Regions from separate parts of the Agrobacterium radiobacter genome, predicted to be linked through region 2. Evidence: predicted binding sites of a transcription regulator. Region 2 holds the regulator's gene; the other holds the start of a gene.

Region 1 (14,854 bases), 740 kb from region 2:
ATAGAAAAAAAGGGCAAGGAGAACAGGCGGTTCCGCATTCGTTTCGGCGCGCCTGAAGCTGCTGCCTGAAATCAGGAGAGACATCGTGAGCACGGATAAGAGCCGTTTCGTCGTTTCGGCGGACTGGGTGGAAAAACAACTCGGCACGGCCGGGTTTCGTCTCGTTGATGCCTCGTGGTATCTGCCGGCGCATAAACGCAACGGCGCGGAAGAATATGCGGCCGGTCACCTGCCCGGCGCCGTGTTCTTCGATCAGGACAAGATCGCCGATCATACGACCGGCCTGCCGCATTCCCTGCCCTCGCCGGAGTTCTTTGCCGAACAGGCTGGCGAGCTCGGGCTCAGCGATACCGACACGATCGTGGTCTATGACGGCCCCGGTTTCTTTTCCGCACCGCGCGTCTGGTGGATGCTGCGGGTGATGGGCGTGCGCAAGGCCTATGTGCTGGATGGCGGACTGGACGGCTGGAAGCGCGAGGGCCGGCCGCTCGAAACCGGCACGCCGGAAATCGAACCCGCAACCTTCACACCCGATTTCAACGAAAAGCGCGTGACGTCGCTGTCAACGATGCGCGGCATCGTCGACAGCGGTGAAAAGCAGATCGCCGATGCTCGCGGCGCAGGCCGCTTCACCGGCGACGAGGCCGAGCCGCGTGCCGGCATGCGTTCCGGCCATATGCCCGGCGCGCGCAGCCTGCCCGCGACCGCCTTTTCCGAGAACGGTCATTTCAAGGACCTCACCGCCATCCGCAAGATGGTGACCGATGCCGGCATCGACCTTACGAAGCCGGTGGTGACGAGCTGCGGCTCGGGCGTCACCGCCGCCGTCATTACGCTGGCGCTTGAATCGCTCGGCCATCAGGACAATTCGCTCTATGATGGTTCCTGGTCGGAATGGGGCGGACTGGAAGATACGCCTATTGTTACCGGCCCCGCCGAGCCTGTTCCCGTGGTATCGCATGGGCCGCTGAAGGCGCATGTGACGCAGCTCGAAATGACCGCGCCGCCGAAGGTCAGCCTGCCTATCCCCGTCAACATCCAGACGGCGCTGATGCGGGTCAACAATATTCCCCTGCATTTCTACCGTTATCTCTACTGGCGGGTGGGGAAACGCTGGCACTGGCAAAAGCGCATGCGCATGAGCGATGCGGAGCTTTCCGCCATCCTGCGCGATCCAAAAAACAGCGTCACGGTCCTTTATATGAACGGTGCGCCCGCCGGTTTCTTCGAACTGAACAAGGCGAGCGACGAGGTGACAGAGCTGTCCTATTTCGGCCTGCTCGAAGAGGCGATCGGTGCCGGTGTCGGCAAGTGGTTCCTCCTGCAGGCGCTTTATGCCGCCTGGCAGGACAATCCGCAGCGGGTGACGGTGACCACCAATACGCTCGACCATCCGCGCGCGTTGCAGCTTTACCAGATGATGGGCTTTTCGCCCGTCGGCACCTATGAAGCCTGGGTGGAGCCGCTCGCCGATACGGAACTTCTGGAAATCTCGATGCGCAATTGAGGGGTGGCTGGCCTCCTCCCCGTTCAGGAGGCCAGATCACCAGCGTCCGGCAATCTACCTCAGATTTCCCGTTCGAGATTGACCGCCGTCGGAATATGGCCGCCGGCGGCCCCCTTGTCTTCCGTGACCGTGTTCAGCAGATGATCGGCAATCAACTCCGCCTGGAATTTACCAAGCTCGTAGCAATAGGTGATTTCGCGCTTTTCGGCTGACCAGTAGACATCGGGGCGGCCGCAGGACCTGGCCGTCAGCTTGACGTCTCCCTTCAGGCCATAGCCGCCAAAGCTGCGGCTGATGAGATCGAGAATCTTCGATTCCTTGACCATGATGGCATAGGGCTCAAGTTCTGGATCACGCGGCGGCACATAGCTGACGGCAAATCTGGATGGCGTCTGGCTGCGGTGGGTGCTCAGAAAATTCTCCCAGGCCGACGCAACGCCGGGATAGGCGGCGGCGCATTTGTCGAACTCGGCATTGTTGAGCCCCATCATGGCAGCCAGATCGCCATAACCATCCTTGTCGCGACCGACCATCAGGCAGGCCATGTTGCGGTCGCGGCTCCTGTCGGGCACCAGCGCGGAAAAGACCGGAGCCTCGTGCTCCGGCAGGGTCTCCGTCTCACGTGCGAGATACCAGCTGTCGGTGGCGTTGACGAGCGCGGTGTCGAGCCATTCCTCATTGGCCTGAAGGATGAGCGTGCCGGCCAGCTGATCGGCCGGGGCCTGAACACTTGCCGTGTCCGCTGTCCCGAAATCCGAGATCAGCATGCGTGCGCCTTCGTGATAAAGCGAGAAGATCGCGTTGCCGATAACGAAATTGACCGCCTGCTGAAGCTGATCGTCGGACAGGCCGTCGAGACCGGAGGCGACCTGCGCCTCGGCCTGCATCGGAGCCGTCAACGATACGAAAGCCAGCGGAACGGCGGCCAGAAAACGACGGAACATAAAATCAGACCTTCCGGGAACGAGGAGCGTCACTGATTCCCGAAGCTAACGAGTCACGCAATGGGCTAGTTGCATCGCCTGTCAAGAATCGGGTGGATAGTGATCCGTTTCGGGACCATAGCTGCAAAGAAGCAACGCCGATCCCAACCCAGGAGGCCCCGACATGACCGATCTCGTTTTTACCGCAATGCCGGCTAAGGAAGCCGAGGCCTTCCGGGCGGGAGCCGCCGACGCCTATGGCAATCCGCCGGAAAAAGCCGTTTCTCCAGGCGGCATGCCCTGCCGCCACTGCCTTCGCCAGATCGGCGAAGGCGACGGGATGCTGATCCTCGCCTACCGGCCTTTCCCCTCGCTACAGCCTTATGCGGAAACGGGACCGGTTTTTCTGCATGCCGAGGCCTGTGAGCGCTATCCCCAGACACAGGCTGTCCCGCCGATGCTGGACAGCCCGGATTACATCGTGCGGGGTTATGGAGCCGATGACCGCATCGTCTACGGCACCGGCGCGGTGACGGCGACGGGCGAGATCGTGTCGCGCGCACGGCGCCTTCTGGAGCGCGCGGATGTCGCTTATGTCCATGTGCGATCCGCCCGTAATAATTGCTATCAGTGCCGTATCGACACAGCATAATCGGCAATTACCTGCAATTTTAAGAGAAGAACTAAACGGCTCTCAAGCTTTTTGCGCCATGATGCATGGTATCGGAAACAATTGATTTGAGCAGCAACATGACAAATAACCTCAATATGGCGACCCGGACTGCGCCCCGCAGCAAAACCAGAATTTTTGCGACCGTGCATTATTTCAGCCAGTCGACCAGGGGACGCGTGGTCGATCTTTCGGCGACGGGGATGGCGCTCGAACTGGACGGGCCTTTCGCCGCCGCCAAGGGCAGCCGGGTCAAGGTGCAGAGTGAGGATCTGGGCTTCATCGAAGGCGTCGTGCAGTGGCAGCACATGAACCGCCTCGGCCTGCAGCTCAAGCTTTCCACCAACACGCTGGCGCAGCTCTCCTCCTATTTCCGCTTCTTCCATGAAGACGTGAAACCGACCCTCGCCCGCTGATCCGTTAGTCCAGCGAAGAGGAATGCGCAGGGCGGACGATGTGCATTCTCCGGTACGGCGACACCCGCGCCGCGCTGCCGCGACAAAAAATTTATCAAACGGTTGAAAACAGGCCCATCCGTCACGGGCCTGTCATTTTGGTGATGGACTCCTCTGCGATTGCTTCTACCCTGTCGTTTTTCATGACAGAGCAAGCTTCATTCGAAGGAGTTCCCATGTCGTCGCTTCTCGCTCTCCACCCCATCACCCGGCGTTCGCTTCTGGGCGGCATCGCGGCCTCCTCGGCGCTGGTGCTGCTGCACCCTTTTGCTGCGCGCGCAGCGACCAACCAGGCGCATCTGCGCATCATGGAAACGACTGACATCCATGTTCATGTCTTTCCCTATGATTATTACGCCGACAAGCCGAACGACACGATGGGGCTCGCCCGCACCGCCTCGATCATCGACACCATCCGCGCCGAAGCTGGTAACTCGATGCTGGTGGACAATGGCGACTTCCTGCAGGGCAATCCGCTCGGCGACTATATCGCCTATGAGCGCGGCATGAAGGCCGGCGACAAGCACCCCGTGATCAATGCCATGAATGTGCTGGGTTATGATTGCGGCACGCTCGGCAACCACGAATTCAATTACGGCCTCGACTATATGTCGAACACGCTGGCCGGCGCGGGTTTCCCTTACGTCTGCGCCAACCTCACCAAGGGCCAGCTTGCTTCCGATCCGAAAAACGACGAGCTGTTCTTCAAGCCCTATGTCATTCTGGAAAAGCAGATCCGCGACGGCGGCGGCGTGACGAGCCCGGTCAAGGTCGGCATCATCGGCTTCGTGCCGCCGCAGATCATGATGTGGGATTCCAAGAACCTCGAGGGCAAGGCGCAGACGCGTGACATCGTCGAGGCTGCGAAAGCCTGGGTGCCTGTCATGAAGGAAGAAGGCGCCGATATCATCATCGCCCTTTCCCATTCCGGCATCGACGGCAAGGGCCAGACGGAGCGCATGGAAAACGCCTCGCTTTATCTGGCTGCCGTCGAAGGCGTCGACGCCATCTTCACCGGCCACCAGCATCTCGTTTTCCCCGGTCCGAAGACCTGGGACGGCATTGAGGGTGCGGATGCGGTCAAGGGCACGCTGATGGGCAAGCCGGCGGTGATGGCCGGTTTCTGGGGCTCGCATATGGGCCTCATCGACCTGCTGCTTGAAAAGGACGGCAAAAGCTGGAAGATCGTCGACTTCACCTCCGAGGCCCGGCCGATCTATCATCGTGACGAAAACCGCAAGGTCGTCGCCGATTTCACGGATAAAGCGGAAGTCCTCGCCGCCGCCAAGGCCGATCATGAGGCGGCACTTGCCTATGTGCGCCGTCCGGTCGGTAAAACCTCCGCGCCGCTCTATTCCTATTTCGCACTGGTAGCGGACGATCCATCCGTGCAGATCGTTTCCAATGCCCAGACCTGGTATATCAAGGACATGCTGAAGGAAGGACAATACAAGGATCTGCCCGTGCTTTCGGCAGCAGCACCCTTCAAGTCGGGCGGCCGCGGCGGCGCGGATTATTACACCGATGTCCCCGCCGGTGACATCGCCATCAAGAACGTCGCCGATCTCTATCTCTACCCCAACACGGTGCAGGCGGTGCTGATCAACGGCGCGCAGGTGAAGAACTGGCTGGAAATGTCGGCCGGCATGTTCAACACGGTTGAGGCCGGCGCAAAGGATGCGCCGCTGCTGAACGCGGATTTCCCGTCCTATAATTTCGATGTCATCGACGGTGTGACCTATCAGATCGACATTTCCAAACCGGCGAAATTCGACAAGGACGGCAAGGCCGTCAACCCTGATAGCAACCGCATCGTCAACCTGCAATTTGAAGGCAAGCCGATCGATCCCGAGCAGAAATTCGTGGTCGCCACCAATAATTACCGGGCAAGCGGCGGCGGCAAATTCCCCGATATCGCCGGCGACAAGGTGATCTTCGTGGCGCCCGATACCAACCGCGACGTGATCGTGCGCTATATCATCGATCAGGGCACCATCAACCCGTCTGCGGATGCCAACTGGTCCTTCGCGCCTGTCGCCAATACCACGGCGATCTTCGAGACCGGCCCCAAGGGCCGCCACTATGCGGCAGATATCAAGGGCGCGAAAATCGAGGATGCCGGTGACGGCGCGGAAGGTTTCGCGAAGTTCCGTCTGGTTCTCTAAAAGCTTCGCCCTCCCGGCTGAAACCGGCCGGGAGGGCGAGACTGTCACTCAGCGGCGACAGCAATGGTCCTCTGCTTGCTGGCCGCAAGCATCCCGTTGAAACCCTTGTGGTTCGGGCAGGCAGACAGGCGCTGCTGAAATGCTTCGGCAAGCCACTGGCCTGCGGGGCCTGCCGGTGAATCCACCCGCCGCAGCGCAAAGAGCGGATATTCGCCCTGCTCATAGGCCTCCAGCTCAAGCGCTTTCAGGCTGCCATTGGTCAGATCATTGCGCACGATCGATGCGGGCAGACCGCCCCAGCCAAGACCACCCTTGATGAGCTGGTATTTCGTGGCGATGTCGCTGACCCGCCATGTCTTGTAAGAGAGAACATTGAAATCGCGGCCCTTGGTGAGGCCCGATGCATCGGTGACAACAAGCTGGACCTCCTCGCGCACGTCTGCGAGAACCAGAGGCCGCTCGATCTGCGCCAGCGGGTGATCCGACGCGACGACGGGCAACATGAAGGAATGGCCCACCTTTTCGACAACGAGCTCATCATCCTGGCGCAGCATCGCCCCGCCGATGCCGATGCCTGCCTTGCGGGAGAGCACCATATCCATGACCATGCCCAATTCGCCGACATTGAGGCTGAGGGTGACGGTCGGGAACTGTGTGCGAAAATCGCGCAGCACGGCCACCACGGCCTCCGCTGGCACCATGGTACTGATGGCGACCGAGAGTTCCGCCTCAAGCCCCTGCTTCAACCCTTTGGCGCGGGCGCGCATCTCCTGCAGGCCGGCGACGATGCGCCTTGCATCCTCAAGCATGGCGCGGCCCTCATCCGTCAGTTTCGGCTGGCGCACGCCGCTGCGCTCAAACAGCGTGACTTCAAGCTGCGCCTCGAGATTGGCAATCGTGTAGCTGACCACCGACTGCGCGCGATTGAGCGCCCGTGACGCAGCGGAAAAGCTGCCGGTCTCGGCAACCGTCAAAAACACCTGCAATTGGTCGAGCGTCGGGTTCGCGTCCATGTTCCATCCATTTCATCGATAGATTGCTTCCATATTATCACAGTTTTCTTGATGGCAGTAATTTTTCATATAGAGCGCAAAGGAAGGGCATCGTGCTCTCCCGCCCTCCCAAGGCGCCCGTCAATTCATCGCTTATGCAAGGAAAGACCATGTCCAACATTCTGCTCATCACCTCCAGCCCGCGTGGCGACGAATCGGTTTCCAACAAGTTTTCGGGTGAGCTCGCAAACAAGCTGAAGGCCAAGTCGGCTTCCAACACCCTTGTCCACCGCGATCTCGCCGCTGACCCGATCCCGCACCTCGACACCGTCAAGACCGCAGCGATCCGCAAGCCGGCCGACCAGCGCACCGCCGAAGAAGCGGTTGCCGCCGATTATTCCGACAAGCTGGTTACAGAGCTTCTTGCAGCCGACACGGTCGTCATCGGCACCGGCCTCATCAACTTCAACATCTATTCCGGCCTGAAGTCGTGGATCGACAACGTCGCCCGCGCCGGCCAGACCTTCAAATACACCGAAACCGGCCCGGTTGGCCTTGCCACCGGCAAGAAGGTCTACATCGTGCTGGCCGCCGCCGGCGTTTATTCCGAAGGCCCGGCCGTATCGATGAACCATGCCGTTCCCTACCTCAAGACCGTTCTCGGCTTCATGGGTATGACGGATGTGGAAGTCATCTATGTCGAAGGCCTGGCATTTGGTCCGGAAGCCGTCGAAAAGGCTGTGGCCGCCGCCGAAGCCAAGGTTGAAGAGCTGGCGCAGGCCGCCTGAGACAATTGAATGGAGGCTGATACCGGCAAGGTATCAGCCGACCCACATTCCGTAACGGCCGTGGACCTGATCCCGGCCGTTATTTTTTGCCGCATAGAGCCGCGAGTCGGCTTCGGAAAGAAGTTCGAGGAATACTCGCCCATCCTCCAGACCGGTCGCGACACCGATACTGACAGTCAGGGGCGTTCCGTCGGGCCGGCGCAGACCCGTCAGCACGGCGGCACGCAGACCTTCGGAAAAGGCAAGTGCGGCCTCGTGTGTCATCGCCGGAAGCAGGGCCACAAATTCCTCGCCGCCGAAACGGTAGAGATGGCCATGTGGTTGAACCGACCGCTTCATGACTGCTGCGAATTCCCGAAGAATTTCATCGCCCCGCAGATGGCCGAACGTATCGTTGACAGTCTTGAAATGGTCGATATCGACGATAAGCACGCTGATCGCCCGCCTCTTCTCGGCGCAGTCAAGCACGATGGAGGGCGCGTCGAGCTCCATGCGGGCGCGGTCCGAAACACCCGTCAGCATGTCGCGTCCGGAGCGAGATAACAGCTCTTCGTAGCGCTCACGGAAGGTCAGATCGTTGAAGACATCCGCAATGTTGCGGCGTATCAGGAAACGGCCCTTGGCCGATGTCAGCCACAGATAGATGGCGAAGAGCAGCGAATAGACCGCGACGGCCGCCATCTTCGCCTTCCAGCCATCATAAAACACATCGACCGGCGCGTTGAACAGAAGTCGCAGCGCACCGTAAAAACCCGCCTGATCGAGGCTGAGGATGACGACACCGCAGATGCCGAAACGCAGGACGATATGGCGCTGCAGATACCGCCCCAGTTTTTCATAAAACAGGATGATGGCGATGGCGTCGATGTAAAGCAGACTGGTGCCCCAGACCATCAGCACACCCATCTCGTCCAGAAAGCCGGTACTGACAGACTGCCCGGGCACGATCGCCACCGTCTGATGAAAGCGGATGATCTGGGCCATGATGACGGTCAATATGTTGCCGAGAAAAAGGCCATAGATCGGCTGGCGCACCACCGCAGCATCCTCGCGCATATAGAGCATGAGGATCATCATCAGCTTGCCGGCAAAAAGGATCGAGGAACCGGGCGACGCCACGCCGAAAGGCAGCTGCACGTAAAAGACGGCCGCCAGATAGGTTTCCAGAAAATGCATGACGCCCAGCGCGGTGAGAAAAACACCGATGCCGAGAATATGCCGGTAATGAAGGAAGGCCGTCATTACCGAAAAATAGACGATGGCCTCCGTCAAAAAGAGGGCCAGATTTGCCCATTGCATCGGCACATGCCTTATCGATTCACGTCGCGCGGGTTGATTGGCGCGACTCCATGCCCTTCAGAGACGATAGGCCGAAGCAAACAACGGAATCTTAATGTGCGGGGCAAGAAAACGTCATCATTTTCCTGGGAAAAGCGATGCGCCGTTCTGATCGATGATGAGCTTCGCTTTGCGGATCGTGAACTCCACCGCATCGTCCAGGCTGCTGAAGACATCGGCGCGCACGAATTCATGCACCAGCACCTCGTCGCCGGCCTTTTTCTCAATGCGGCCGGCCAGGCGGAACTGACCGCCTTCCTTGATCGGCGTCGCATAGATCAGATAGTCGCCATGCGCATGCGGCTCAGCCTGCGACACCTTCTGCGGCGCGTCCGAGGACGGCTGGCCGGAGCCGAAGGCCGAGAGGATTTTGGAAAAAAACGATGCCATGGCTTTCACTCCCTCAATCTATGTCACGTTTGAAGGGCGGAGGTGATCCGCCCTTCCCTGTCTTTAACTCCCCGATCAGATGATCAGGTTCGACAGGATGTCGTTTTCGGTGATGTCTTCATAACCGAGACCGGCGGCCTCGAAGCGCTCCAGCAGGCCGGCGAAATTTTCCGGCGCGTTGGTTTCGATGCCGATCAGGATCGAACCGAAATTGCGGGCCGATTTCTTCAGATATTCGAAACGGGCGATATCGTCGTCCGGACCGAGCAGGTTGAGGAAATCGCGCAGCGCGCCAGGGCGCTGCGGCAGGCGCAGGATGAAATATTTTTTCACGCCGGTGTAACGCATTGCGCGTTCCTTCACATCCGGCAGGCGCTCGAAATCGAAATTGCCGCCGGAGACCACGGCGATGACCGTCTTGCCTTCCAGCCTCTCACGACCGAGCTTCTCCAGCGCGGCGATGGAGAGCGCACCCGCAGGCTCCAGCACCACGCCTTCGAGGTTCAGCATCTCGATGATCGTCACGCAGATGGCGTTTTCCGGAATGAGCATGACCTGCTCGGCAGGGAAATCCTTCAGCGCCTTGAAGTTCAGGTCGCCGATGCGGGCGACGGCGGCGCCATCGACGAAATTGTCGACCTTGTTCAGTGTCACCGGTTCACCGCGCTCCAGGCTCTTCTTCAGGCTCGGCGCACCCTCGGGCTCGCAGAATACGAAGTTCTCCTTGCGGACGGTGCCGGCAAGAAAGCCGGTGAGGCCAGCCGAAAGACCGCCGCCACCAACAGGCATGACGACGATGTCAGGCTTCGTGCCTTCCGGAAGCTGGTCCATGATCTCGGCAGCAACCGTAGCCTGACCCTCGATGATGTCTTCATGATCGAAGGGCGGCACCATGTAGCCGTCATTATCCTGTACGTGCTGGCGGGCAGCGGCGTAACACTGGTCGAATATATCGCCCACGAGACGGATGCTGATGAATTCACCGCCGAAGATGCGGGTCTTCTCGATCTTCTGCTGCGGTGTCGTCACCGGCATGAAAACAACGCCGTGAACGCCGAAATGGCGGCAGGCGAAAGCAAAGCCCTGCGCATGGTTGCCGGCCGAGGCGCAGACGAAAATCTTGTCCTTGCCGGCCTTGGCCACCGCCTTGCGCAGAAAGTTGAATGCGCCTCTAATCTTGTAGGAACGAACCGGGGACAGATCCTCACGCTTCAGCCAAATCGACGCGCCATACCGACGGCTGAGATGTTCATTCAACTGCAGCGGCGTTTCCGGAAATATCTCCCGCACTTCCCGCCGCGCTGCTTCCACAAGCTGCTTGTCCACGATAGTCAATCCATTGAAATTCATAATGGCACCCGCTATGCCATAGGAAGGCGTCCGAGACAAAGACTCATTTCAGCGCGGCAACGAACTCCGGGTTTCATTTCTTGAACAGCAACCTTCTGCGCTCGGTCATATATGTGGCGTCCATCTTCGGGCTCTACCTTGCGACGGCCATGTTTCTGCCGGCACTGACCGATCTTTATTACGGCAATGATGACTGGATGGTGTTTGCGCTTTCGGGTTTCATGTGCGGCGGCTTTGCACTTGCATGCGCGCTCGCGACCCGCGGACCGATCACCTCCTTCAACAAACGTTTCGGCTTTCTGCTCGTCAACCTGCTCTGGCTGGTGTTTTCCATCATCGGCGCGGTTCCGCTTTATCTGTCGGAACTCGACCTGACGCCCGGTCAGGCGATCTTCGAATCCGTTTCGGCCATCACCACGACAGGATCGACGGCCATATCCGGCCTCGACAACGCGCCGCAGGGCATCCTTCTGTGGCGATCCCTGCTCTGCTGGCTCGGCGGCATCGGTATCGTCGCCCTCGGTCTCTTCATCCTGCCCCTGCTCCGCGTCGGCGGCATGACCTTCTTTCGCATGGAATCTTCCGATACCGGCAACGACCGGCCCTTCGCGCGTCTGGCGAGCTTCACACGGGCTTTCGTGGCGATCTACATCATCATGACAATCGCCTGCACGGTGGCCTTCGATTTTGCCGGCATGTCGCATTTCGATGCGCTGAACCACGCCATGTCGACCGTCGCGACCGGCGGGTTTTCGACCCATGACGCCTCCTTCGCCTATTTCAATAATACCGCTCTGCTGTGGATCGCCACGATCTTCCTGATATTCGGCAGCCTGCCCTTTTCGGTGATGATCCTGCTTGCCGTCCGCCGCCGGCTGGAGACGCTGCGCGACCCGCAGATCGCCGTCTTCCTCGGTTATCTCTGCGCGATCTCCATTGCGGTGGGCGTCTATCATCACCTTAGAAACGGTGTACCGCTGGACGACGCGCTCAGCCATTCCTTCTTCAACATGACCTCTATCCTGTCGACCGGCGGTTTTGCCAGCGACGACTATACGCTCTGGGGGCCGTTCGTTGTTGTCGTTGCCTTTTTCGCGACCTTCATGGGCGGCTGCTCCGGCTCGACGGCGGGCGGCATCAAGGCCTATCGTTTCCTCATCATCTTCAATGTGGCGCGCGCGGGCCTCAAGAAGCTGATCTATCCGAACGCCGTCTATTCGGTGCGCTACGGCCAGCAGGTGGTCGATCCGGAAACCATCCGCACTATCTTCCTGTTCATCAGCTGTTTCATCGCGCTGTGGATCGCCGGCAGCCTTGCCATGAGCCTGATGGGTTATGATTTCCTCACCGCCACATCGGGTGTTGCGACGGCGCTTGCCAATGTCGGACCCGGCATCGGCCCGATCATCGGGCCTGTCGGCAATTTCTCCACAATCAGCGACCCGGCGCTCTATCTCCTGTCGGTCCTGATGCTGCTCGGGCGTCTGGAAATCCTGACGGTTCTGGTGCTGCTGATGCCGATCTTCTGGCGCAGCTGATCCGGCGATACACATGTTGCGCATGCGCGAATAAAGCGCTTGACCTTCCCACGTTGGAATAGTCCAGGCTCCTCCCGTTAGAATTCCAAACCATGGAGAACCGCCTATGTGCACCGCCCATCAGCATCACCCCGAAACCACTGCCGCACCCGTCGATGCCGACCTTTCTTTCCACGTTGAAGACATGACCTGCGGTCACTGCGCCGGTGTGATCAAGGGCGCAATCGAAAAGACCGTTCCCGGCGCTGCCGTGCATGCCGATCCGGCAAGCCGCACGGTCGTGGTTGGCGGCGTCTCCGATGCAGCGCGTATTGCCGAAATCATCACCGCCGCTGGCTATACGCCGGAAGCACGCGCCTGATCCGAAGAGATACCGGCGGCGCTTCCATCCTGCCGCCGCCGGGTCGCCCCGCCTGCCCCGCTTCGCGCTGAACCTGCGTGACAGCCGTCGGACGAGATCAAGCTTCGTCCTTCCACACCTCCCGAACAGATATCTCTACCGAAGCCGGCGGCGAAGGCTTCACACCTCTCGCGTCATCCTCGGGACAAGCCCGAGGATGACGCCGGAGTGTTTGGCGTAGCTCGTCATTCCAAATCAATGTCACGCACATTGTCCAGAAATTTGGCCCGGACGGCAGTGGGCCTGATCCGGCATCCAGCCCCGGCGTGGCGGCACCATATCGGCAATATGGCCCGGCTCTTGCGAGCCGGGCCATACCTCGTCAGCAATGTCATGTCGGCTTATTTCACCGCCAGATCCTTGGTCATGATGAAGTAGTTGATCGGATGCGGCTTGAAGTTTTCGACCTTGTCCGAATAGGCATCGAAAGCGGTCTCGTGGATGAGGTAGACGGTGACGGCTTCGTCGTAAACCCTCTTCGCCGCCTCGGCATAGATGGCGTAACGCTTGGCCGGCTCAGCCGCCACATAGGCTGATTTGATCAGCTTGTCCGTCTCCTCACTGCAATAATGCGAGATGTTGTAGCCGCCTCCGCAGGTGTAGTCGGCGTTGAGGAAACCGATCGGTTCTGCAACATCAGTGGCATAACCGCGTGACAGAAGAACCATGTCGAAATTGCCGGCCAGGAGATCTGGCTCGATCGCAGTGTAATCGGCAACGCGCACATCGACCTTGATGCCGATTTCCTGCAACTGGGCCTGGATAACGGCGGCAACATCCTTGAGTTCGGTTCTTTCAGTGTAGGCCAGAAGCGTCAGCTTCAGGCTGCCGGGAGCAATTCCCGCCTCTTTCAGCAGAGCCTTTGCCTTCTCTACGTCATAAGCGGGCGTGACGTCTTGCGGCGCCCACGGCTCTCCGGGTGCGAAGGGCATCGTTGCGGGCTTTACCACGCCTTCATAGATGCTGTCGGCAATACCGGCGGTGTCGATGGCAGCCCGGATCGCCTGCCGAACCTTGATATCCTTGAACGGCGGCTTCGAATTATTGAGCAGCATTTCGGTAATCCGGGGCACGGTAATCGGCGCAACCTTCACACCCTTCGTCGCTTCAATGGTCTTTACCGCCCAGGGTGGGATCACGCGCGAAATCTGCACTTCACCGCTTCTTATCTGGGTGGCGCGCGTATCGGCATCCGGGATAAAGTTCACGCGGCCGCCCGAGAGCTTCGGCATACCGTTCCAATAGTCATGGTTCGCGGTCAGCTCCATATATTGGTTGGCATCGACCTTGGTGATCTTGAATGGCCCGGTGCAGGTTCCGATCGGATCGACCTTGCCATCCTTATAGGCGGATGGCGCGAGGATCGAAGTCGCCGGGCTTGCCATTTGCGCCGGCAGCAGCACCGATGGCTCGATGGTCGTGATCTTCACGATATCGTCGCCACCAGCATCGACGGCAGCGATCAGCTTGGGCGAAAAGGCCCGAGCCGGAACGGGCGCCTTGAGAAGATTGGTGAGTGCATTGACTGCGGCCGCAGCGTTAAGCGGCTCGCCGTTCTGGAACTTCACGCCCTTGCGCAGCTTGAATTCCCAGACCTTCGGCGAGGTCTGTGTCCAGGATTCGGCCAGCCCCGGCTCCAGTGCGGTGTCATAGCCGACGCGGACCAGGCTTTCGAAACACCCCGCGCGCGAACCGAGATAGGCATCGTCGGAAGCCATCTGCCAGCCGGTCTTGACGCCGGTATAATCGTCATAGGTGATCGTTCCGGCTGTCGCCGCCTGCGTCCCAAACGAGACCACAACGGCGCACGTCGCCAAAAGTGCGTGCTTCATCATAGAAGATTCCCCTTTTATTTTTGATGACAACGCTCACAATTCGTACATTTTCTCGAAATTTCACTCAATAATTACGAAGACAACAATAATACTCTATGGATATCTCTCGATTATCCATTCGAATATTATCTATTTTATGTTTTATACTCGGAATTTTATTCCGATATTAATTCGCAAACACACGATTCATCTGTTTTTACAGCCACAGAAAACTGTAACTGCGTTGTCCTTCAGCCCAATTCCCGCCAGCGATGGCAGCGGGCAAAATGCTCGCCGGAAACGCCTTCCAGAACGGGTTCCACCTCGCCGCATATCTCGGTCGCATATTTGCAGCGGGTATGGAATTTGCATCCATCAGGAGGATTGAGAGGGCTCGGCAAATCGCCGTCAAGAAGCATTTCCGGTGCATATAACCCCGTCTCGTCCAGCATCGACGATGCTATGAGAGCCTTGGTGTAGGGATGCTTCGGCGCCCGGAAAAGCTCCTCCCGGTCAGCGATTTC
Region 2 (14,854 bases):
CCCGGCGAAAACGTCATTTCGGGCGTAAGGGCGGGCCTCGCGGTTCTGGATACCCCCGTTTTCATTCTCGACAAGAACGCCAGCGTGCTGTTTCAGAACGGTGCTGCCGAACGCGCCTTCGGCCAGCTGCTTGCCGGTGCACATATTTCCGCCCGGCTGCGCTCTCCCGGCCTGCTGGATGTCATTCGCGAAACCATCACCACCGGCCAACCCAACCAGGTCGAACATTCGGAGCGCTTTCCTTCCGAACGGGTCTTTATCGTCCGCATCGCCCGTGCGGATGTAGGAGAGGGGGCCAGTCCGCCGTTCTACATCCTGTCGTTCCGCGACGTTTCGGAGCTTCGTCGCATCGACCGCATGCGTAGCGACTTCGTCGCCAATGCGAGCCATGAATTGCGCACCCCGCTCGCCTCGCTCCGCGGTTTCATCGAAACCATGCAGGGGCCGGCGCGCAACGACCCGAAGGCACAAGAGCGTTTCCTTGCCATCATGCTGGATCAGGCAACCCGCATGAGCAGGCTGGTGGACGATCTCATGTCCCTTTCGCGGCTGGAACTGCGCGCAAACATCGCGCCCGACCAGAAAGTCAATCTCGTTCCCGTCATCGGCCATGTGCGCGATACGCTGCTGCCCCTTGCCGACGAGCTTGATGTAACCATCACGCTGCACCTGCCGGACCGGCCGGCGGAAGTGCAGGGGGATCGCGACGAACTGGTGCAGGTATTCCAGAACCTAGTTGAAAATGCTTGCAAATATGGTCAGGAAGGCAAGGTCGTGGATGTCTGGCTGCGCGCCGAACCCGGCAAGCCGGTGGAGGTGAGTGTCATCGACAAGGGGCCGGGCATTCCCGCCGAACATGTGCCGCGCCTGACGGAGCGTTTTTATCGTGTCAGCGTCGCCGACAGCCGCTCGAAAAAGGGCACGGGCCTCGGGCTTGCCATCGTCAAGCACATCCTCACTCGCCACCGCGCCCGCCTCATCATTAAATCGGAATTGGGCAGCGGCACGGACTTCACCGTAAGATTCTGACATAAAATATGCATCTGCTTTTAACGTCGTGAATATTTATAAATTAAATCAGTAATTTAGACTGTCACAAATCTTTCGTCAAAGTGACATAAAAGGATGTGGCTACGGTGGTTAAGAAAAGGTCGCCGAGCGCAAGCTAAGAGCGAGTGTCGCTATCGGCTGCGTCCACAACAAAGCCCACGACGGGAGAGACAAATGAACATCGTTAAATTTTCCGCAGCAGCTCTGGTGGCTTCTGTCGCCTTCGCTGGCGCCGCCGCTGCTCGCGACCAGATCCAGGTTGCCGGTTCCTCCACGGTTCTGCCCTACGCCAAGATCGTTGCCGAGACTTTTGCCGAAACCTTCCCGAACTTCAAGGCTCCGGTTGTTGAGTCCGGCGGCACGGGCGGTGGTCTGAAGGCATTCTGCTCGGGCGTGGGCGAAGGCACCATCGACATTGCAAACGCTTCGCGCAAGATCAAGAGTGACGAACTGGCTGCCTGTAAGGCTGCTGGCGTCACCGACGTTCAGGAAGTGAAGATCGGTTACGACGGTATCGTCTTTGCGATGGACTCTTCCAACAAGGACATCAAGCTCGAGCCGAAGGATCTTTACCTCGCTCTCGCTGCTGAAGTCGTCAAGGACGGCAAGCTCGTTGCCAACCCCTACAAGAAGTGGTCGGAAATCAACAAGGAACTGCCTGACGTAGCGATCGCCGCTTACATCCCGGGCTCCAAGCACGGCACGCGCGAAGTCTTCGAAGAGAAGATCATGGCTGACGGCTGCAAGGAAGCCGGTGCCACCGATGTCATCAAGACGCTCATCACCGACGCCAAGCAGGCTGCTGCAAAGTGCGTTGCAGTCCGTAAGGACGGCGCAGCTGTCGACATCGACGGCGACTACACCGAAACGCTCGCTCGTATCGATGCCAACAAGACCGGCCTTGGCGTTTTCGGCCTGGCTTTCTATGAAAACAACGCTGACCGTCTGAAGGTCGCAACCGTTTCGGGCGTCGTTCCGTCCACCGAAACCGTTGCCAGCGGCAAGTACCCGGTTTCCCGCCCGCTGTTCTTCTACGTGAAGAAGGCTCACCTGGGCGTTATCCCGGGCCTTAAGGAATATGTCGAGTTCTTCGTTTCCGACGAGATGATCGGCCCGGATTCCCCGCTCGCCAACTACGGCCTGGTTGCCGCCCCGGACGCAGAGCGCGAAGAAATCCGCTCGAAGTTCTCGGCCGGTTCCACGATGTAATAGAAAGAGGGGTGCGGCTCTGCCGTGCCCCTCATTCCGCTTCGCTGAGGCCGTTATCCGCGGTTGACAGTTCCTACTCATCGCCATCCACATGATTGTCGATGGATTACAGATGGATAGGATGTATCAACCTTGACGCTTGCCAGACGATGATACAGTCAGGCGGCAGGCATCATGGGATGGTCCAGCGGTCTCGTTTTGATGACTTTTTGATTTGCCCGATATCGCACCGTGCTCTTGAGGCACGCCGAGGGAACTCTAATGAACACATCGATCCTTTTGCTGATACTGGCGCTCATCGGCATCGGCAGCTATCTGCTCGGCAGCCGCCGCGCCGTTGCCCTGTCTGGTGGTCGCCCCTCCAGCATGCATTCCCGTGCCGGTTATCACGGCTCTTACGCGGTCGTCTGGGCTGTTTTGCCCGCGGCGTTCATTCTCTGTGCCTGGCTCGTTATCAGCCCCCTGTTCGTCACATCGGCGGTGCGCGGTAATTTCCCCGAGGACGTGCGGGCGCAATCCGAAGCGCAGCAGAGCCTGACCTATGGTATGGTGACCTCCATCGCCCGCGGTCTTCAGCGGCTGACGCCGGAAGAAACCGCTCAGGTTGAGGCCGATACGGCTGCGGTCCGGCCTCTTCTGGCATCGAAGGGTGTGGCGATCGCCGGTGATCCCGAGCGCTTCATGGTTGATGCCGCCCAGACGCTCAACGGCATGACCTCCACCAGCCGCATCGCGATGATTGCCGTCGTGCTGCTGGCCGCGCTCGGCGGCGGCGCCTATGCGCTGCGTGCGATCGCGCCGCGCTTCCGGGCGCGCAACCAGGTCGAGAAGGTCATTCTCGCTGCCCTGCTCGTCGCCTCGTCCATCGCTATCCTCACGACCATCGGTATCGTCCTGTCGATGCTGACGGAGGCGATCCAGTTCTTCACCATGGTCCCGGCGCACCAGTTCTTCTTCGGAACGGTATGGGATCCGCGTTTTGCGGCAGCCGGTGCGACCGACTCCTCCGGCCAGTTCGGCCTGATCCCGCTGCTCGCAGGTACGCTTTACATCGGCTTCGTCGCCATGCTGGTCGCGGTTCCCGTGGGTCTGTTTTCGGCGATCTATATGTCCGAATATGCCTCGCCGCGTCTGCGCTCCGTGGCAAAGCCGCTGCTCGAAGTGCTCGCCGGCATCCCCACCATCGTCTACGGCTTCTTCGCGCTGACGACGGTTGGTCCTTTCCTCAGAGACATTTCCACGCAGATCAATGGTCTGGCGACGGGTAATTACGCCAACTTCATCCAGGCGCAGAGCGTCATCACCGCCGGCTTCGTCATGGGCATCATGCTGATCCCCTATGTCTCGTCGCTGTCGGACGATATCATCACCGCCGTGCCACGCTCGCTGCGTGACGGTTCCCTCGGTCTCGGCGCTACACGGTCCGAAACCATCAAGAGGGTCATCGTTCCCGCCGCTCTTCCCGGCATCGTCGGCGCTGTGCTGATGACGGCATCGCGCGCCATCGGCGAAACCATGATCGTGGTTCTCGCGGCCGGCGTTGCGGCCCGTCTGCAGCTCAATCCATTCGAGCCCATGACCACCGTGACGGTCAAGATCGTCAGCCAGCTGACCGGCGACCTTGAATTCACCTCGCCGCAGACGCTGGTCGCCTTTGCGCTCGGCATCACGCTTTTCGCCATCACGCTTTGCCTGAATATCTACGCGCTTTACATCGTGCGCAAATACCGGGAGCAATATGAATGACCGACATCGTCTCTCCCGCAGCCGGCGCGAACGCCGCGAACAGGGCCACGCGCCGTGATATCGGCATCAAGCGCCGTTATGCCGCCGAACGCCGCTTCCGTGCTTACGGCATGGCAGCGATTTCCTTCGGCCTCATCTTTCTCTTCCTGCTGCTTTTCTCGGTGGTTTCCAAGGGTTACACTGCCTTCCAGCAGACGATGATCACCGTTCCGGTCGAGTTTTCCGAACAGATCATCGATCCGAAAAATGAGCGCGCCACCAATCCGGCGAAGCTGATGACGGCCAATTATCCCGTTGTTGCCCGTGACGCGGTCGCCAAGGTCCTTGGTGTTGCGCCGACGGACCGCGCCGGTCTTCGTGCCGTCAACCTCTTGATCTCCGACAGCGTGCGCACGCAGCTTCGCGACATCGTCGTCGCCGATCCCGCCGTCATCGGCACCACGCGCACGGTCACGCTTCTGGCCTCGGGCGACGTCGACAGCGCCTTCAAGGGCCAGGTCGATATGACCGCCGATGAAGCCAATCGCCGTATCTCGAACCAGCAGCTCGGCTGGATGAACCAGCTCGCCGAAAGCGGCCAGCTCGGCAAACATTTCAACACCGGCATTTTCGTCAACGGCGCTTCGAGCCGTCCGGAAGCGGCGGGTGTCGGCGTGGCGCTGATCGGTTCCTTCTACATGATGCTGATCGTGCTGGTGCTGTCATTGCCGATCGGCGTTGCGGCCTCGATCTATCTCGAGGAATTCGCCCCGAAGAACCGTCTGACGGATCTTATCGAGGTGAATATCAACAATCTCGCGGCTGTTCCTTCGATCGTTTACGGTCTGCTCGGCCTCTCCGTCTTCATCAACTTCATGGGCTTTCCGCGCTCGGCTTCGCTGGTCGGCGGTCTTGTCCTGACGCTGATGACCCTGCCGACGATCATCATCGCGACCCGCGCTGCCCTGAAAGCCGTGCCGCCGTCTATCCGCGCCGCAGCCCTCGGCCTCGGCGCTTCCAAGATGCAGACGATCTTCCACCATGTGCTGCCGCTCGCCATGCCGGGCATTCTGACCGGCACCATCATCGGTCTCGCCCACGCGCTGGGCGAAACGGCGCCGCTGCTCCTGATCGGCATGGTGGCATTCGTTGCGAATTACCCGACGACGCCGATGGATCCGTCCACGGCCCTGCCGGTGCAGATTTACATGTGGGCGAACGAAGCCGAGCGCGCCTTTGTCGAAAGGACATCCGGCGCTATCATCATCCTGCTTTTGTTCCTCATCGTCATGAATGTTGGCGCAATCCTGTTGCGTCGCCGCTTCGAGCGGCGCTGGTAGAGGGAGATTGAGCAATGAACATGTTGTCGGAAGCAGCAGTTGAAAAGGCGCTGGACAAGAAAATGAATGAAGTCTCATACAAGATGATCGGCAAGGACGTTTCGGTTTATTACGGCGAAAAGCGCGCGCTTTACGACGTGAACCTCAACGTTCGGGAAAATACGGTGACCGCGCTTATCGGCCCGTCCGGCTGCGGTAAATCCACCTTCCTGCGCACCCTGAACCGTATGAACGACACGATCGACGGTTGCCGGGTCACCGGCAAGATCACGCTCGATACCGACGATATCTACGATCAGGCGATCGACGTTGTGGAATTGCGCGCCCGCGTCGGCATGGTGTTCCAGAAGCCGAACCCCTTCCCGAAGTCGATCTACGAGAACATCGCCTATGGCCCGCGTATCCACGGCCTTGCCCGCAACAAGGCGGATATGGACCAGATCGTCGAGCACAGCCTGCAGAAGGCGGGTCTCTGGAACGAAGTGAAGGATCGCCTGTTGGAGTCCGGCACCGGCCTTTCCGGCGGTCAGCAGCAGCGCCTGTGCATCGCGCGCGCGGTTGCCGTCAGCCCGGAAGTGATCCTGATGGACGAGCCCTGCTCGGCGCTGGACCCGATCGCGACCGCCAAGGTCGAGGAATTGATTCACGAGCTGCGTACCAATTACACGATCGTCATCGTTACGCACTCCATGCAGCAGGCGGCGCGTGTTTCCCAGCGCACGGCCATGTTCCACCTTGGTCATCTTGTCGAAGAAAACGAAACCGACAAGATGTTCACCAATCCGGACGACCAGCGCACGCAGGACTACATCATGGGCCGCTTCGGCTGATCCCGGCCGGCGCTTTATCGAAACCGAACAAGACTGGTGCCTCTGCCGTGCCCGCTTCCGGGTACGCGCATGCAGGCCAAGCCGGAGGACTAGACCATGACACAGACAACGACCCATTCGCATATCCTGTCGGCCTATGACGACGAACTGAAATTCCTGACGCGCCGCATCGCCGAAATGGGCGGTCTCGCGGAACAGATGTGTGCCGATGCCGTGCGTGCGCTCGTCAATTCCGACGCCGCGCTCGCTCAGAAGGTCATTTCCGATGACGCGATCCTCGATCATTCCGAGCGCGAGATCGGCGACAAGGCCATCGTCACCATCGCCAGACGCCAGCCGATGGCGGCCGACCTTCGCGAGATCATCGGCACGCTGCGTATCGCCGGCGACCTTGAACGCGTTGGCGACCTTGGCAAGAACACTGCCAAGCGTGTGATCGCGGTTGCCGGAACCGGTGTGCCGCGCAAGCTCGCCCGCGGCATAGAGCACCTGTCGGAGCTTGCGCTGGTGCAGCTCAAGGAAGTCCTCGACGTCTATTCCACGCGTTCCGCCGAGAAGGCCAATGCCATCCGCGAGCGCGACGAGGAAATCGACGCCATGTATACGTCGCTCTTCCGTGAGCTTCTGACCTACATGATGGAAGATCCGCGCAACATCACCACCTGCACGCATCTTCTGTTCTGCGCCAAGAACATCGAGCGTATCGGCGACCACGCCACCAATATCGCCGAGACGATCTATTACATGACCACCGGCAGCCAGCCGGAAGGTGAGCGTCCGAAGGACGACAGTTCCAACACGCTCGGTTCGGTGACCGAGTAACAGACGAGCAGCGGCTTGCGGAGTTAGCATATGGTGCCCAAGATTGCAGTTGTGGAAGACGAGGAAGCGCTGAGCGTCCTCCTTCGTTACAATCTCGAGGCTGAGGGATATGACGTCGACACGATACCCCGTGGAGACGAAGCAGAAATCAGGCTGCAGGAACGTATTCCGGACCTTCTTATCCTGGATTGGATGCTTCCCGGCGTTTCCGGTATCGAACTGTGCCGTCGGCTCAGAATGCGGCCGGAAACAGAACGCCTGCCCATCATCATGCTGACGGCGCGCGGCGAAGAAAGCGAACGGGTTCGCGGCCTTGCCACCGGCGCCGACGACTATGTCGTCAAGCCGTTTTCGACACCGGAACTCATGGCCCGGGTCAAGGCCATGCTGCGCCGGGCCCGTCCCGAGGTTCTCTCCTCGGTGCTGAAGTGCGGTGATATCGAGCTGGATCGCGAGACCCATCGCGTTCACCGCAAGAGCCGCGAAGTGCGCCTCGGCCCGACGGAGTTCCGCCTGCTGGAATTCCTGATGACCTCTCCAGGCCGGGTTTTCTCCCGCTCGCAATTGCTGGATGGCGTGTGGGGTCACGATATCTATGTGGATGAGCGCACCGTCGACGTGCATGTCGGGCGCCTGCGCAAAGCGCTCAATTTTTCGCATATGCAGGATGTCATCCGTACCGTGCGCGGCGCCGGATATTCGATGGAAGCCTGAGCAAGACTCGACCGACGAGTTACACTCGGGGCAACATCCCGCCAAAAACCGAAAGGCCCGAAACCGGAATGGTGTCGGGCCTTTCGGTTTTTGGACGTCCCCAACCACGACGGCTTCATCCTTCTTGATGGGATGACGGACAATTGGCTGAAATCCCGCCCGCTCAATCGGGATTGTGGGTCGGGTTCGACAGCGATGGAGGATAGGGTTCGGCGCTTCGCCCGTGAGTTGACCCCCGGAACCGCCTGAATTTTGTCATAAAAAAACGGGCCCGAAGGCCCGTAGTTTTTGAGTGTCGAATGCGTGCCGCAACACTCAAGCCTTGCGGCGCTCGCTTACCGGCTGATAGGCGAGTTTCGCATGGAACTTGCAATAGGGCGAAGATTCCAGCGCTTCACAACCGCAGAAATGGAAATCATCCTTCAGCGGATCGCCGACCGGCCACTTGCAGGTGCGCTCCGTCAGTTCCGTCAGCGTCAGGCGACGGGAAATCGGCGAGACCACGTTTTTGGAAGGAACGTAATCGAGAACCTGTGCGGTCTCGATGTCGATCTCCTCATTCAGCGCGGTTGCCGCGTTCGAACGGGTGAGAATCCGCGCCGGCGCTGCATTGACGCGGCCTGCAAAGGTTGTCGCGCGTGGGGCAGGTGCAGCGGTGCGCTTGGGCGCAGAGCGCGCCGAAGTGACCGGACCGCCAGCCTTGACGCGTCCCGGCAGATTGAGGCGATGGACCTTGCCGATCACGGCATTACGGCTGACGCCGCCGAGCTGCGCTGCAATCTGGCTGGCGCTAAGGCCCTCGGACCATAATTTCTTGAGTTTCTCGACTCGTTCGTCTGTCCAGTTCATGCCGCTTCTCCGCTCGTCGCGTATAATGTCGGCAGAATCCTTCTCCGTCTCGCGGGCGTGCCGCGAGCGTGGTTTCTGCCGGATTTTTGGTGACTAGTTCCGCCGCAATGCAGTCTAGTAATTAGCGATTAACCTAGTGCCACGCAGACTCCGTGGCAAGAGTCGCGGGATTCATCTCGAATCGATTTTCCGGTTTTCCCCAACTTGCTGGCGAGTTGAGTCTGAAAGGCAACACCTTGGGCCTCGCAGGCCGCCACCTACTAGGGCTTGAGAAGCCCGGGAAATACGGACTTTTGTTGACATCGGCAGGCGAAGTGACAATAGTGCCCCTGCCGCCGCGAGGCGGCATTTTTGATTTTCAGGCGAGGGATAACCCCCAGAGCCTATTGACAACCGTCTGACAGCGCATCTGCGCAAGGAGTGATACAGCCATGGCCGAAGCCGCCGCGCCATTGTTCGATACGTTTGCAAGAGCCCCCCTGCGCTTCGAGCGAGGCGAGGGCGTCTGGCTGTTCACGGAGAGCGGCGAACGATATCTGGATTTTGCGGCCGGCGTAGCGGTCAATTCGCTGGGCCACGCCCATCCGCACCTCGTGGAAGCGATCAAGACCCAGGCCGAGAAGGTCTGGCACGTCTCAAACCTTTATGAAGTGCCGGGCCAGGAAAAGCTCGCCAAGCGCCTGACGGAAGCGACCTTCGCAGACAAGGTCTTCTTCACCAATTCCGGTGCGGAAGCGCTGGAATGCGCGATCAAGACCGCGCGACGTTATCATTATTCCAAGGGGCATCCGGAAAAGTTCCGGATCATCACCTTCGAAGGCGCCTTTCATGGGCGTACGCTGGCAACGATCGCCGCCGGCGGCCAGCAGAAATATCTCGAAGGTTTCGGTCCCAAGGTCGAAGGTTTCGACCAGGTGCCCTTCGGTGACGTTGATGCGCTGAAAGCCGCCATCACGGCCGAGACGGCTGCACTTCTGATCGAGCCCATTCAGGGCGAGGGCGGCATCCGTGCGCCCAGCAAGGAATTCCTGCAGCTGCTGCGGTCGCTCTGCGATGAGCATGGCATGCTGCTGATTTTCGATGAGGTCCAGACCGGCGTCGGCCGCACGGGCAAGCTGTTTGCCTATGAGCAGACGGGTGTCGCGCCCGATATCATGGCGGTGGCCAAGGGTATCGGCGGCGGTTTCCCGCTCGGCGCATGCCTTGCGACGGCGGATGCCGCTTCCGGCATGACGGCGGGCGTGCACGGCACCACCTATGGCGGCAACCCGCTGGCCATGGCTGTGGGCAATGCCGTGCTCGATGTCGTCCTCTCCGAGGGCTTTCTGGAGAAGGTCCGTGATGTCGCGCTGGTCTTCCGCCAGGGCCTTGCTTCGCTGAAGGATCGTTATCCTGATGTCATCGAGGAAATTCGCGGCGAAGGCCTGCTTCTCGGCATCAAGGCGAAGGTCCCGTCGGGCGAACTGCTGCAGGCCATGCGCGGCGAGCATCTGCTCGGCGTGCCCGCGGGCGACAACGTCATCCGTCTCCTGCCGCCGCTCGTTACCACGGCGGAAGAAGCCCGTGAGGGGCTGGCACGCGTGGAAGCGGCCGCCGCTTCCCTGACAGCGAAACAGGCAAAAATCGCCTGAGGAAACAATAAAGGGCGGGCCTCTTCCCGGAGGCTCGCGAGCATGGGACGTTTGAAATGGCTTCACCTAAACATTTTCTTGACCTGTCGGCCGTCAGCTCGCAGGACCTGCGGGCAATTCTCGACGATGCCCGCGCGCGCAAGGCCGCAACCAAGGCCGGAACGGCGGAAAAGCCGCTTGCCGGCAAGATGCTGGCAATGATCTTCGAAAAGCCCTCCACCCGCACCCGCGTCTCCTTTGATGTCGGCATGCGCCAGCTTGGTGGCGAGACGCTTTTCCTCTCTGGTACTGAAATGCAGCTCGGTCGTGCCGAAACGATCGGCGATACGGCCAAGGTGCTGTCGCGTTATGTCGACGCCATCATGATCCGCACGACGGATCATTCGCGCCTGCTGGAGCTTGCCGAGCACGCAACCGTGCCGGTTATCAACGCCCTGACTGACGACACGCATCCCTGCCAGATCATGGCTGACATCATGACCTTCGAGGAACATCGCGGCCCGGTCAAAGGCAAGACCATTGCGTGGACGGGTGACGGCAACAACGTCCTGCATTCCTTCGTGGAAGGCTCGGCCCGCTTCGGTTACCGCATGACAATGGCGGTGCCGATGGGTTCCGAACCCCATGACAAGTTCCTGAACTGGGCCCGCAACAATGGCGGCGAAATCATGTTGTGCCACGATGCCGACAAGGCCGTGGCCGGGGCCGATTGCGTCGTCACCGATACCTGGGTTTCCATGAACCAGGAACACAAGGCGCGCGGCCACAACATCTTCCAGCCCTATCAAGTCAACGAAGCCCTGATGGCCAAGGCGGAAAAAGACGCGCTGTTCATGCATTGCCTGCCGGCCCATCGCGGTGAAGAAGTGACGGATGCCGTGATCGACGGTCCGCAATCGGTGGTCTTCGACGAGGCGGAAAACCGCCTCCACGCGCAGAAGTCCATCATCGCCTGGTGCATGGGCGCCATCTGAGCAATTCCCCCGGCCTGACACGCGTCACGCCGGGTGCTTGAACTTGCCCGCATAGATTACCATCTGTGGGACTTCGAAGAGGCTCGTCGGTTTTGCTGGCGGGCCATCATCACGATTTGCACGTTTTTCCCGGAAGCGGTTTCTCTTCCCGGGTCTCTGTGCGACAAGCGGAAAAAGCACATTTTAAAAGCCGGACTTTTGGACGGTAGCGGCGCCACGGCTGCGCCAAGGAGTATGACATGGCAAATGTAACGGTTGAACTGGACGATCTCGATTTTGCTGGCGACGACAAGGTTGTGCCCTTTCAGGTCGAAGGTCTGGATGTGCGCGGCCGCGCCGTACAGGTTGGGCCGCTGCTGAATGCCATTCTCGAGCGGCACGATTATCCTGCCGCGGTCGCCCGCCTGCTGGCGGAAGCGACTGTTCTGACGGCGCTGATCGGCACGTCGCTCAAGTTTTCCGGCAAGCTGACCCTCCAGACCAAGGGCGACGGCCCGGTCGACCTGCTGGTCGCGGATTTTACCGCGCCTGAAAGCATGCGCGCTTACGCCCGTTTCGACGAGGAGCGGCTGGCCGCGGCGATTGCGGAAGGCGCAACCTCACCGGAGCAATTGCTCGGCACCGGCATTCTGGCCTTCACGATCGATCAGGGCGTGGGCATGCAGCCTTATCAGGGCATCGTGCCGCTCGATGGCTCGTCGCTGGAAGACATTGCCGGGGTTTATTTCCGTCAGTCGGAACAGCTGCCCACCCGCGTGCGGCTGGGCGTTGCCGAGTTCTTCGACCGTGATGGCGAAGGCAAGCCGCGTCATGGCTGGCGTGCGGGCGGCGTTATCGCGCAGTTCCTGCCGCAGGCGCCCGAGCGGCTGCGTATGCGCGACCTGCATGGCGGCGACGGCGATGAAAGCGGTCACGAGGTGCAGGAGGATGATGCCTGGATGGAAGCCGTCACGCTGTTGAACACGGTGGATACCGACGAGCTGACCGATCCGCAGGTGCCGGTGGAACGCCTGCTCTTCAGGCTTTTCCATGAGAGCGGCGTGCGCATCTATGATCCGCAGGCAGTTTTCGACCGTTGCAGCTGCTCGCGGGACAAGATCAAGGGTGTGCTGTCAGGCTTCACCGCCGAAGAGATCAAGGCGAGCGAGGAAGACGGGGCCATTGCCGTGACCTGCGAGTTCTGCTCCACCACCTATCGCTACGATGTCAGCGAATTTGAAAATGCCTGAATAGAAAGCCGTGCCCCACAAAGGGTGCGGCTTTTTCATTGCCGGGCGAGTGGTTAGTTCAGAACCCGCATCAGGCCCGGTGAATCCAGCGAAAAGGCGGGTATGGTGACGTTGAACACCTCGCCATTTTCCGTTTCCATTTCATAATGCCCGAACATCAGGCCCGAGGGTGTGTCCAGCGGGCAACCCGAAGAGTATTCGTAGCTGTCGCCGGGTTTAAGATGTGGCTTCTCACCCACGACGCCAGGCCCATAGACCTCATCGACCTGTCCGTTCTGATCGGTGATGTGCCAATAGCGATTGACGAGGGTTACCGGAATATCGGAGTTGTTCGCGATCACGACTTTGTAGCCCCAGACGTAACGATCGTCATCCGGGTCGGATTGTTCCTCGAGATAATACGGGTCGACCGTTACCTCGATATCCCTTGTCAGAGCACGATACATACGCGCCACACCTCGATATTATGCCTGCCGCCACATCCTACACTATAGGTTCTGGCTATCGTCAAGAAAATGAATGACTTGACGGGCAGGGGGCATCTCCTGTTGCGCTGCTTTCCATCGTTAGGGATAACGGGAAAGGTAAATATTGGTTGCCTGATAGGGTCTTTTCGGACCGCACCGGCGAACCATGGCCCGACACGCGGTCAGGCCATGGCGATTTGCCGATTGAATTTTCAAGCCGAAACGGCCGCCAGACCCTTCACCAGATCTTCCAGCAGATCGTCGGTATCCTCGATGCCGCAGGAAAGGCGCAGGGTGCCGCCGGAAATACCGAGTTCAGCACGCGCCTCGTCGGAGAGGTTCTTGTGCGTCGTCGTGCCGGGATGGGTGATAAGGCTCTTGGCGTCGCCGAGGTTGTTGGAAATCTTCACGATCTCAAGCGCGTTCTGCAGCTTGAAGGCCGCTTCCTTGCCACCCTTCAGTTCGAAAGCCACCAGCGTCGAGCCGCCGGACATCTGCCGTGCGATGATGTCGGCCTGCGGATGGTCGGCGCGGCCGGGATAGATGACCTTGGCGACCTTGCCGTTATCGGCGAGAAAATCGGCGATTTTGCCGGCATTGGCCGTCTGCTGCTTCACACGCAGCGGCAGGGTCTCGATGCCTTTCAGAAGCGTCCAGGCATTGAACGGCGACATGGCCGGGCCGGTATGGCGGAAATAATCCTGCAGCTCTTCTTCGATCCACTTCTTGTCAGAAAGGATCACGCCGCCGAGGCAGCGGCCCTGGCCGTCAATATGTTTGGTGGCCGAATAAACAACGATATGGGCGCCGAGTTCGAGCGGCTTCTGGAAAAGCGGCGTCGCAAAGACGTTGTCGACCACTACCTTGGCGCCGATCTGGTTGGCGAGCTTCGCCACGCCGGCAATATCCACCACTTCGAGCGTCGGATTGGTCGGGCTTTCGAGGAAGAACAGCTTGGTGTTGGGCTGGATCGCCTTTTCCCAATTGCCGAGATCGCGACCGTCGATCAGCGTGCATTCGATGCCGTATTTCGGCGCGAGCGTTTCGACCACCCAGCGGCAGGAGCCGAAAAGGGCGCGGGCAGCAACGATATGGTCGCCGGCGCGCAGCTGGCACATGATGGCGGCGGTGACGGCGGCCATGCCCGACGCAAGTGCGCGGGCGTCTTCAGCGCCTTCCAGCAGGCACATGCGCTTTTCGAACATGTCGTTGGTAGGGCTCGCATAACGGGCGTAGATGAACCCGTCCGTTTCACCCTTGAAGCGCGCTTCGGCGGCTTCGGAGTTTTCGTATACGAAACCCTGGGTCAGATAGATCGCTTCCGACGTTTCACCGTAAGGGGAGCGTAGCGTACCGCCGTGAACGAGCTGGGTTGCCGGGCGCCATTTATTGCTCATGTGATCACCTTCAAAACAAAAAAACCGGCCGCAAAAGCAGACCGGTTCCTAGCACCCGGTCTTTTTAGCCACTTGTTTAACGTGGCTGCAAGCCGACCGGCCAAATCACCACGGGATAAGCTTGCCATACTGCCGTTACCGGCTTGCGTCAATGCTTTCCTTTTGGTTTTGTCGCCGTAAAAAGGAATGATGACCATGACGAGAACCACGGGCATTTTGGCGGATGGCGCGATCAAGGCGCTGTTTGCAGGCGGCAAGCTGAAGAGCGAGGCCGATCTCGATGCTGATCAGGTGCAGCCTGCCAGCCTTGATCTCAGGCTCGGCTCGAAGGCCTATCGCGTGCGCGCCAGCTTTATGCCCGGCCCCGGAACCCACGTCCTCGACAAGCTCAATCGTCTCAGCCTGCACGAGATCGACCTCACCCAGGGCGCGGTGCTAGAAACCGGTTGCGTTTATATCGTTCCCTTGATGGAAAGCCTTGCGCTGCCGGCGGACATGTCTGCCTCGGCCAATCCGAAAAGCTCGACCGGCCGTCTCGATATCTTCACCCGCGTGATGACCGATAATGCGCAGGAATTCGACAAGATACCGGCCGGTTATGTCGGCCCGCTCTATCT

What was found. The regulator PhoB, encoded in region 2, activates phosphate uptake and scavenging genes when phosphate is short. The targets are predictions, from matches to a motif close to TGTCATNNANCTGTCAT.
Region 1: the regulator PhoB is predicted to act here: its motif matches at 3,636-3,652, upstream of MRBLRC7O_RS04265 (bifunctional 2',3'-cyclic-nucleotide 2'-phosphodiesterase/3'-nucleotidase).

Annotation. Positions count from the first base shown of each region.
Region 1 is NZ_JBEGHX010000001.1:853,162-868,015, reverse strand. Features, by position in the region: gene MRBLRC7O_RS04290 (alanyl-tRNA editing protein) at 1-69, shown strand, start outside; gene sseA (3-mercaptopyruvate sulfurtransferase) at 86-1,507, shown strand; gene MRBLRC7O_RS04280 (DUF4344 domain-containing metallopeptidase) at 1,567-2,451, opposite strand; gene MRBLRC7O_RS04275 (DUF1203 domain-containing protein) at 2,615-3,082, shown strand; gene MRBLRC7O_RS04270 (PilZ domain-containing protein) at 3,181-3,516, shown strand; gene MRBLRC7O_RS04265 (bifunctional 2',3'-cyclic-nucleotide 2'-phosphodiesterase/3'-nucleotidase) at 3,732-5,720, shown strand; gene MRBLRC7O_RS04260 (LysR family transcriptional regulator) at 5,765-6,733, opposite strand; gene MRBLRC7O_RS04255 (FMN-dependent NADH-azoreductase) at 6,883-7,500, shown strand; gene MRBLRC7O_RS04250 (GGDEF domain-containing protein) at 7,534-8,799, opposite strand; gene MRBLRC7O_RS04245 (HlyU family transcriptional regulator) at 8,917-9,228, opposite strand; gene ilvA (threonine ammonia-lyase) at 9,304-10,578, opposite strand; gene MRBLRC7O_RS04235 (TrkH family potassium uptake protein) at 10,659-12,116, shown strand; gene MRBLRC7O_RS04230 (heavy-metal-associated domain-containing protein) at 12,223-12,477, shown strand; gene MRBLRC7O_RS04225 (ABC transporter substrate-binding protein) at 12,858-14,351, opposite strand; gene MRBLRC7O_RS04220 (ABC transporter ATP-binding protein) at 14,582-14,854, opposite strand, start outside.
Region 2 is NZ_JBEGHX010000001.1:108,658-123,511, forward strand. Features, by position in the region: gene phoR (phosphate regulon sensor histidine kinase PhoR) at 1-1,029, shown strand, start outside; gene MRBLRC7O_RS00525 (substrate-binding domain-containing protein) at 1,225-2,259, shown strand; gene pstC (phosphate ABC transporter permease subunit PstC) at 2,521-4,005, shown strand; gene pstA (phosphate ABC transporter permease PstA) at 4,002-5,324, shown strand; gene pstB (phosphate ABC transporter ATP-binding protein PstB) at 5,339-6,154, shown strand; gene phoU (phosphate signaling complex protein PhoU) at 6,251-6,976, shown strand; gene phoB (phosphate regulon transcriptional regulator PhoB) at 7,007-7,690, shown strand; gene MRBLRC7O_RS00555 (GcrA family cell cycle regulator) at 8,006-8,539, opposite strand; gene MRBLRC7O_RS00560 (aspartate aminotransferase family protein) at 8,971-10,170, shown strand; gene argF (ornithine carbamoyltransferase) at 10,227-11,144, shown strand; gene MRBLRC7O_RS00570 (Hsp33 family molecular chaperone) at 11,384-12,373, shown strand; gene apaG (Co2+/Mg2+ efflux facilitator ApaG/CorD) at 12,427-12,819, opposite strand; gene MRBLRC7O_RS00580 (O-succinylhomoserine sulfhydrylase) at 13,053-14,237, opposite strand; SAM riboswitch at 14,281-14,359, opposite strand; gene MRBLRC7O_RS00585 (2'-deoxycytidine 5'-triphosphate deaminase) at 14,433-14,854, shown strand, end outside.